DNA from 2 places in the Vreelandella sp. EE27 genome. Region 1 is predicted to be linked to the other one. Evidence: predicted binding sites of a transcription regulator. Region 1 holds the regulator's gene; the other holds the start of a gene.
What was found. Region 1 encodes FNR, which switches genes on or off when oxygen is low (the NO sensors DNR and NnrR bind a similar motif). Its sites were predicted from a motif close to TTGATNTANATCAA; they were not measured.
Positions count from the first base shown of each region.

Region 2: kdgD (5-dehydro-4-deoxyglucarate dehydratase) is a predicted target of FNR. The motif match lies at 2,514-2,527, and genes of this name have one in related genera.

Region 1 is NZ_OZ309109.1:667,509-671,718, reverse strand. It holds gene hemN (oxygen-independent coproporphyrinogen III oxidase) at 1-1,406, shown strand, start outside; gene fnr (fumarate/nitrate reduction transcriptional regulator Fnr) at 1,443-2,183, shown strand; gene ttcA (tRNA 2-thiocytidine(32) synthetase TtcA) at 2,191-3,093, opposite strand; gene ACWHVV_RS03190 (DNA polymerase III subunit epsilon) at 3,178-3,849, opposite strand; gene ACWHVV_RS03185 (putative nucleotidyltransferase substrate binding domain-containing protein) at 3,854-4,210, opposite strand, start outside.
Region 2 is NZ_OZ309109.1:864,313-868,522, forward strand. It holds gene ACWHVV_RS04100 (Bug family tripartite tricarboxylate transporter substrate binding protein) at 1-350, shown strand, start outside; gene ACWHVV_RS04105 (tripartite tricarboxylate transporter TctB family protein) at 434-880, shown strand; gene ACWHVV_RS04110 (tripartite tricarboxylate transporter permease) at 940-2,388, shown strand; gene kdgD (5-dehydro-4-deoxyglucarate dehydratase) at 2,641-3,558, shown strand; gene ACWHVV_RS04120 (enolase C-terminal domain-like protein) at 3,663-4,210, shown strand, end outside.

The sequences.
Region 1 (4,210 bases):
CGACCTGCGCCCACGCTGCCCCCTCGTCACCCGCTCCCGCCTGGGATGAAGCGCTCGTGCGCCGCTACGATAAAAGCGGGCCGCGCTACACCTCCTACCCCACGGCGCTCGCTTTTCACGAAGCGTTCGGCCCGGAGGATCTTACCGACGCTTTAGCGCGAAGCAACGAGAGCCAAAGGGCGCTGTCGCTCTACGTGCATATCCCGTTTTGCGAGAAGATCTGCTTTTACTGCGCCTGCAACAAGATCGCGACCAAGAATCGCCAGCTGGCCGAGCCCTATCTTTCCCGCCTCGACCGGGAAATGGTGCTGGCCGCGCGCCACGTGGATACCGCGCGTCCGGTGCAGCAGCTTCACTGGGGCGGTGGTACACCGACCTTTTTGACGCTCTCGCAGATGGGCGACCTGATCGACCGGATGGATGCCCGCTTCGGGCTCTCGAGTGACCCGGCGCGGGATTACGCCATCGAAATCGACCCGCGCGAGGCGGACGTTCTCACCCTGCGCCATCTTCAGTCGCTGGGGTTCAACCGGCTGAGTCTGGGCGTGCAGGACCTGGACATCGAGGTCCAGAAAGCGATCAACCGCGTCCAGCCCCGCCGGCTCACCGAAACCCTGATGGACGAGGCGCACCGGCTGGGCTTTAGCTCGCTCAACGTGGACCTGATCTATGGGCTGCCGCACCAGACCGAGCAGCGCTTCGCCGATACGCTTGCTCAGATCATCGAGCTCAACCCGGCCAGGTTGTCGCTGTTCAACTACGCCCACCTGCCCACGCGCTTTGCGCCCCAGCGGCGTATTCTCGAAGCTGACCTGCCCGGCGCCGATGAAAAGCTCGCCATTTTGCGCATGAGTATCGAGATGCTGGGCCAGGCAGGCTATGTGCATATCGGCATGGACCACTTCGCCCGCGCCGATGATAGCCTGACGCTCGCCCAGCAAAACGGCACGCTCCAGCGCAACTTCCAGGGGTATTCAAGCCACGCGCAGTGCAATTTGATCGGTTTGGGGGTATCGGCGATTTCCCGGGTCGACGACGTCTACGCGCAGAACCCGGTCACCCTGGATGACTACGCAAAGGCGCTGGATCAGGGTAAACTGGCCACCTGTAAAGGCGTGCGCTTGAACGCCGACGACCTCATTCGCCGCGAGGTGATCGAGCGGCTGATGTGCGATATGCGCCTGGACCTGGCGGCCATTGGCACGCGTTTCGGGATCGATGCCGACACCTACTTCGCCCAGGCGCTGGATAACCTGCGCCAGGCCGAGCGTGACGGACTGATTACGCGCCAGGACCTGGTATTGAACGTTACGCCGATCGGGCGGCTACTGATCCGCCACCTGGCCATGGCCTTCGATACCTACTTGACAGAGCAGTTCGCCGCGCGTTATTCAAGAATATTATAATATATACTTTGTACCCGGCCATACGAGGAGAAGGTGATGTCCATCACTGCCAGCCAACGCCGCTCGATGCTACAGGCGCCGCGCTGCCAAACCTGTAGCCTGAGTTCGCTCTGTTTACCGCTAGCGCTGCAGCTCGAGGACGTAAGCCAGTTCGACGCCATCATCCGCCGCCGCGCGCCGCTCAAAAAGGGCGAGGCGCTGTTTCATCAAGGCGAGAACTTCTCCAGCGTCTACGCGGTCCGTTCGGGAAGCCTCAAGCAGGTGACCAGCGAAGGCAATGGCGACGACCAGCTCACCAACTTCTACCTGCCAAGCGAGCTGGTCGGCCTCGATGGTATCGACGAGGAATTCTACCCGGGCAGCGCCATTGCGCTCGAAACCACCACGGTATGTGAGATCCCGTTCAAGCATTTGGACAAGCTGTCCGAGGAGCTGCCCGAGCTCAGAGGCCAGCTTTACCGCAGCATGAGCAAGGAGCTTCGCGACGACCGGCGGATGATGCGCCTTTTATCGCGCAAGACCGCCGACCAGCGCCTGGCGGCTTTTCTCACCACGCTTTCTGATCGTTTTCGCCGCCGCGGCTACTCGCCCTATAGCTTCCGCCTCTCCATGGCACGGGCGGATATCGGCAACTACCTGGGGTTGGCAGTGGAAACGGTCAGCCGGATTTTAAGCCGGCTCCAGCAGCAGCAGGTGGTCGCTGTTTCCGGGCGCGAGGTGAACATTCTGGATATGGCCCGCTTGACCACCCTGGCCGACGAAGAAGTGTCCGCCTGACCCGCCGTTAGCCTACATTGAGCGCCTGAATACGCCCGGCCTTCATTTCCGCTTGTTTGGCTTCCAGGCCCTGGAAGTCGAACAGCGCCCGGTCGGCCAGCTGCGAAGGGGCAACGTTGGTCACCGCTTTGAACATGCTTTCGAGCCGGCCCGGGTACTTTTTATCCCACTCGGCAAGCATCGCCTTGACGTTCTGACGCTGCATGTTCGGCTGGGAGCCGCACAGATTGCAGGGAATGATCGGAAATTCCATCAGCCGGGAGAACTCGGCGATATCCGCCTCCTTGCAGTAGGCCAGCGGGCGAATCACGATATTTCTGCCATCATCGGACAAAAGCTTGGGCGGCATGGCCTTGAGCGTGCCGCCGAAGAACATGTTCAAGAAAAGGGTTTCGAGAATGTCTTCCCGGTGGTGGCCAAGCGCCACCTTGTTGGCGCCGATCTCTTCGGCAAACCCGTAGAGCGAGCCACGGCGTAGCCGCGAGCAAAGCGCGCAGGTCGTCTTGCCCTCCGGGGTTTTCTCCTTCACCACCGAGTAGGTATTACGCTCGAGAATATGGTACTCGACGTCCAGCTTGTCGAGGTAGCGCGGCAGCACGTGCTCGGGGAAGCCGGGCTGTTTCTGGTCGAGATTCACCGCCACCAGCGAAAAATTGACCGGGGCGTTGCGCTGCAGATTGCGCAGGATCTCGAGCATGGTATAGCTGTCCTTGCCCCCAGAGAGGCACACCATCACCCGGTCGCCCTCTTCGATCATCTGATAATCGAGAATGGCGTTGCCGACCTCGCGGCGAAGTCTTTTCTGCAACTTGTTGAATTCGCGCTTTTGTTTCACATCGCTTGGCTCGATTGAGCTTGCCGGGGCCGGGGCCTCGGCCACGACGGGCTCGAAATGATCGGGTTGTTGCATGGTATAAGCACTGCCGGTGATGGGTGGTGAAGGCGTTATTCTATCAAGACTCCCGCTGCCACCCAACAAAGCCTTCGAGCGCCTTCAAACCTCGAGCGCGGCGTCGCGCTTGAGCCGCATGTACAAAAGCGCACAGGCGCTGGCCTCGCCCAGAAGCGACGGCCAGGGCAGCGCCAGCCGCGAGTGGCTGAGCGCCTGACTAAAGCTTGCCGCCTGGGGCTCTACCGGCGAGCGCCGGGCCTTGCGCTGATAGAGCCTGGCCACATCGACCTGGGCGTTGGGCAACTCGAAGCCGAGCCGCGCGTTGAAAAGCCGGTTGATCGGTACCAGCGCCTTGCCAAGCCCCCACCCCACCACCGGGCGGTTGCCGATAAACTCGGCAAGTGCGGCGATGTTTTCCGCCGTCGGGGGGAGCGGCGCAAAGATTCGGTGCTGGGCGATGCAGTGTCGGGCGATGCAGTGTTGGTCATTGGAAGGACGCTGGCGGCGGCGCTTTATTCGGGCCTCATCCGCCAGGGTAGCGACCCAGGCACTGCGGGTGTACACCTGGCGCTGGTCAAACACCACCGCGGCGATGCTCAAAATCTCGCTATCCTGGGAAAACCTGAACGCCAGCGCCACGAGCTCCTCGCCCAGGTAGGGGTGAAAAAGCCACTCGAAGGCGGAGCCGGAGAAGCGGCGCCGGTCGCTTTCGCGCTTGACGAGCGTGCGCAGCGAGCCGCCCAAAAGCGATGCGTATCGGTCCGTGAAGCGCATACGGCTACGCGTACTCCAGATGATAGCGATGGGTCAGCCGCGACTTGAACTCCTTGACGATATGCAGCGCCTCGCGCAGCAGGTCGCGCTCAAGCGAGGAAAGATGCTGCACCACCACGTGGTTGGTCGAGATGCTCGTCGACGCCTTCGCCTCGGCCAGTTGCTGGCGCAGGCGAAGCTCCGTGAAAAGCGCCAGCGCCTCGCCCAGGTCCTCGGCAAAGCGCTTCTCCAGCCGGCCGTCATCTGCCAGCGCTTCGAGGCGCTCGAGCGTGCCCACGGCTTCGATACGCCGCTCCAGCGCCATGGTGCGCACGCCGTGAACGATGGGAAAGATGCCGCCCTTTTTGATATCGATGCCGTG
Region 2 (4,210 bases), 200 kb from region 1:
CGTCACTGCCTTTCGTGCTGAGCGGCCAAATGAGTGCGTTGGCGGTAACGGGGGAGGAGCGTCTTGAAGAGCTGCCGGATATTCCTACCTTTCGAGAGCTAGGCCTTCCAGGCGAGCTGGACGGCACTTATCAGGGTATCTTGATAACGGCCGGTAGCCCGCCCAAGGTCGTCGAGCGGCTTCAAAAAGAGCTTACCGCGATTCTTGCCACAGAAGAGATCCAGTCTAGAATCGCCGAGCAGGGTGGCCAGGCTCGGCCATCCGACTCACCCGAGCAGCTTCAGGAATGGATGGCTACGCAGAAAAGCGAGCTGGCGCGCTTCATCGAAAGCGCCGGTATCGGTCAGTAATTATCATCAATGTCCATTGTATAAAAAATACATCCTGCTCTTTGGAGCGGGATGTTACGCCCTGATGATAAGAGATAGGCACCATGCGAGTAATAACCAACAGAGATTTTCTTGCAGGATTAATGTGTCTCATCGTATCGGTGCTGGTGCTTTGGCAGGCACAGGACTACAGCATGGGAACACTTCGCAATATGGGGCCGGGGTATTTACCACGCTTTCTGGGTTTTTCGCTCGGCTTTCTTGGCTTGGCGACCATGGGGTTCTCAGCAAGGACTGCCAGCGAGTTTCCCAATATCAACTATAGAGCGTTGGTTTGTATCACGGTCGCTATCCTGGTGTTTGCTCTTTTGATGAGGCCGGCCGGTGTTTTTATCGCCACGATGGCGCTGGTATTGATATGTGGTGTCAGTGAGAAAGCGTTCAGGCCCGTCAGGCTGATTTTAATCGGCATAACGCTTTGTTTGTTGTCGTATGTCGTTTTCATTGTTGGTCTTAATATGCCGATCCGCCTTTTTCCCTGGAGTTTCTAATGGAAATTTTAAATAATTTGGCGCTTGGTATATCCGTTGCTTTTACGCTCGAAAATCTCATGTACTGCGCCCTGGGGGTCACGGTAGGCATGTTCATCGGGGTCATTCCCGGTGTAGGGCACCTGGCGGCGATCTCCATGCTGCTTCCCTTGACCTATTACGTACCGGCCACCACGGCGCTGGTCATGTTGGCGGGTATCTATTATGGCGCCCAATACGGTGGCTCTACGGCGGCCATACTGCTGAACTTGCCCGGCACGCCTTCTTCCTCGGTCGTTTGCCTCGATGGTTACCCCATGGCCAAGCAGGGGCGAGCCGGGGTCGCCTTGTTCATGACCACGATCGCTTCCTTCGTGGGGAGTTTCATTACCGTTATCGTGCTGGCGGCCTTTGCGCCACCGCTTGCGAATTTTGCCGTGGCTTTCAACTCCGCCGACTATTTCGCCATGATGCTTTTGGGGCTCGTAGCCGCCGCTATTCTAGTACAAGGGTCGCCGGCAAAAGGACTCGCCGCCGTCGTGTTCGGGTTGATTCTGGGCGTTGTCGGTACCGATGTGAGTACGGGTATTCAGCGCTATACCTTCGGTTTAACGTTCCTCTATGACGGGCTCAACATCGTCGCGATCGCCATGGGGATTTTCGGGGTGACCGAAGTCATCGCCAACGTAGGTAAAGTCGTTCAAGTCAAAAACGATAAAAAGATTACCTTTCGGTCACTCTTGCCAACCCGGCGCGATATGAAGGAGAGCATTTTCCCCATGTTGCGAGGTACGGGTATCGGAACAGGTATCGGGATACTACCCGGCACGGGTACCTCCATCGGCTCGTTCATTGCCTACGCGTTGGAAAAAAGGATTTCGAAAAATCCGGAAAAGTTTGGCAAGGGTGCAATCGAAGGGATTACTGCCCCTGAAAGTGCCAATAACGCAGCGGCTCAATCGGCGTTTATTCCTACCCTTACGCTGGGGATACCCGGTGACGCTGTGATGGCACTCATGCTGGGTGCTCTTTTGATACACGGTATTACGCCAGGGCCTAACGTGATTTCCGATAGCCCGGATCTTTTCTGGGGGCTGGTCATCAGCTTTTTGATCGGCAACGTACTTCTTTTGATTCTCAATATACCCATGGTAGGGCTATGGGTAAGGCTTTTAAAAATCCCGTATCCCATTTTATATCCTGCCATCATCCTGTTTATCGTCATTGGTGTGTACAGCATCAACTACTCCGACATGGACATCATGCTGGTCGCACTGTTTGGCGTGTTTGGTTGTGTATTCTTGTTACTGGGCTTCGAACCTGCACCATTATTATTAGGCTTCATTCTTGGGCCCATGATGGAGGAGAACTTTCGCCGTGCCATGCTGCTTAGTCGTGGGGATTTGATGGTCTTTTTGGAAAGGCCCGTTAGTGCAACGTTCTTTGCCTTGATAGCCGCCTTTATTTGTTGGTCGATATACTCGGCGGTAAAGAAAAAGAAAATGCCTGTCGAAGAAGATGCTAAATAAATCATTTAAATAGTCGGCCTGCACTGAATGGCGTTTCTTATAGCAAGACGTTAGATGAGAAGGAAGTCGTAAAGCGGTAGAGGGTGACGGTTAATCCTTAGCCTAAAGTCTAGAAGAATGATTGTATGATGTATGACAATATGGCCTCAAGGCTGAACGCAGTTGCCTCAATAGGCGATACACAGGTGATGAGCGTCAATCCTATCACCGCCGGCTATGGTGGCTTACCGCATAAACAAAAAGGGACTCGCAATGAATTTCTCTAAAGAATCGCTCAAGGCTTCTATTACTGATGGTCTACTGTCATTTCCTATTACGGACTTCGACTCCGATGGCGGGTTCGATGTCGAAAGTTACCGTAAGCGGCTGTTATGGTTGAAAGAGTATGAGGTTTCTGCGCTTTTTGTTGCGGGCGGTACCGGTGAGTTTTTCAACTTAACGCTTGAAGAGTACCGTCGAGTCGTCGAAGTAGCGGTGGAAACCATCGGCGGCCATGTTCCCATCATCGCCAGTGCCGGTCAGAGCGCCGAGCTTGCTCGCCAGCATGCGAAGATCGCTCAGGACGCCGGTGCCGACGGCATTCTTTTGATGCCTCCGTACCTGACCGAGTGCTCACAAGAAGGCATCGTCGATTACGCGGCCAGCGTTTGTAATTCGACCGACCTGGGCGTTATTTACTACAACCGCGCCAATGGCTACCTGAACGTCAATGCCGTCAAGTCGTTGGCAGAGCAGTGTGACAACCTGGTGGGTTTGAAAGATGGCAAGGGCGACATGCAATCGCTCAATATCACGATCAAGACGATCGGTGATCGCTTGGCCTATGTCGGGGGCGTCCCTACCGCCGAGATCATCGCGGAGGCTTACCTGGCCATTGGGGTGAGCACTTACTCTTCTGCGGTCTTCAATTTCGTCCCTGACATGGCCGTCAAGTTTTACAAGGCGCTGCGTCAAGGTGATAGCGACTTTATCAGTAAAGCGACGCGTGAGTTTTTCATTCCCTTTGTCACGCTGCGCGATACCACCCCGGGTTACGCCGTTAGTCTGATCAAGGCCGGTGCCGACATCGTAGGCTACCCGGCGGGTAACGTCAGAGTGCCTTTGACCATGCCTAACGATGAACAGGTAAGCCAGCTCAAAAAGCTGGTCGAGAATGCCAAGTCGCTCTAAAAAATGGGCATGCCTTGCAAGAGAGGTGGCTTTATTTGCGGGCTTCTCTTGCGCTATTGAATAAGTAAAGGTCTACGCGACGATAGACTGATGTAGAGGTGTTTATGCCAAGCCAGGGTACTCCCACCATTATCGAAATGCGTGTCATCCCGGTCGCGGGTCGCGACAGCATGTTGCTCAATATCGGTGGGGCGCACTCTCCCTACTTTACTCGCAACCTGATCATCCTTAAGGACAGTGCCGGTAATGTGGGCGTGGGCGAAGCACCGGGGGGAGATACGATCCAGCAGTCGCTCGAGCAGTCCAGAGAGCGTGTGATTGGCCAGTCGATTGGCAAGCTGCGCTCAGTGGTCGCCTCTTTGAACAGTGCCGGTCAGAGCGCGGACTTCGAGGATTTCGGCAAAGGCTCCTGGACGTTCGAGCTGCGCGTCAATGCGGTGGCCGCCCTTGAAGCGGCCTTGCTCGATTTGCTGGGCAAGTTTTTGGACGTACCCGTCGCCGAGCTTTTGGGAAATGGCAAACAGCGCGACAGCGTGGACGTGCTGGGTTATCTCTTCTTTATTGGCGATGGACATGCTACACCGCTGGATTTCAGGCGTGGTACTGAAGGCGTGAGTCACGATTGGTATCGCCAGCGCGACGAAGCGGCAAT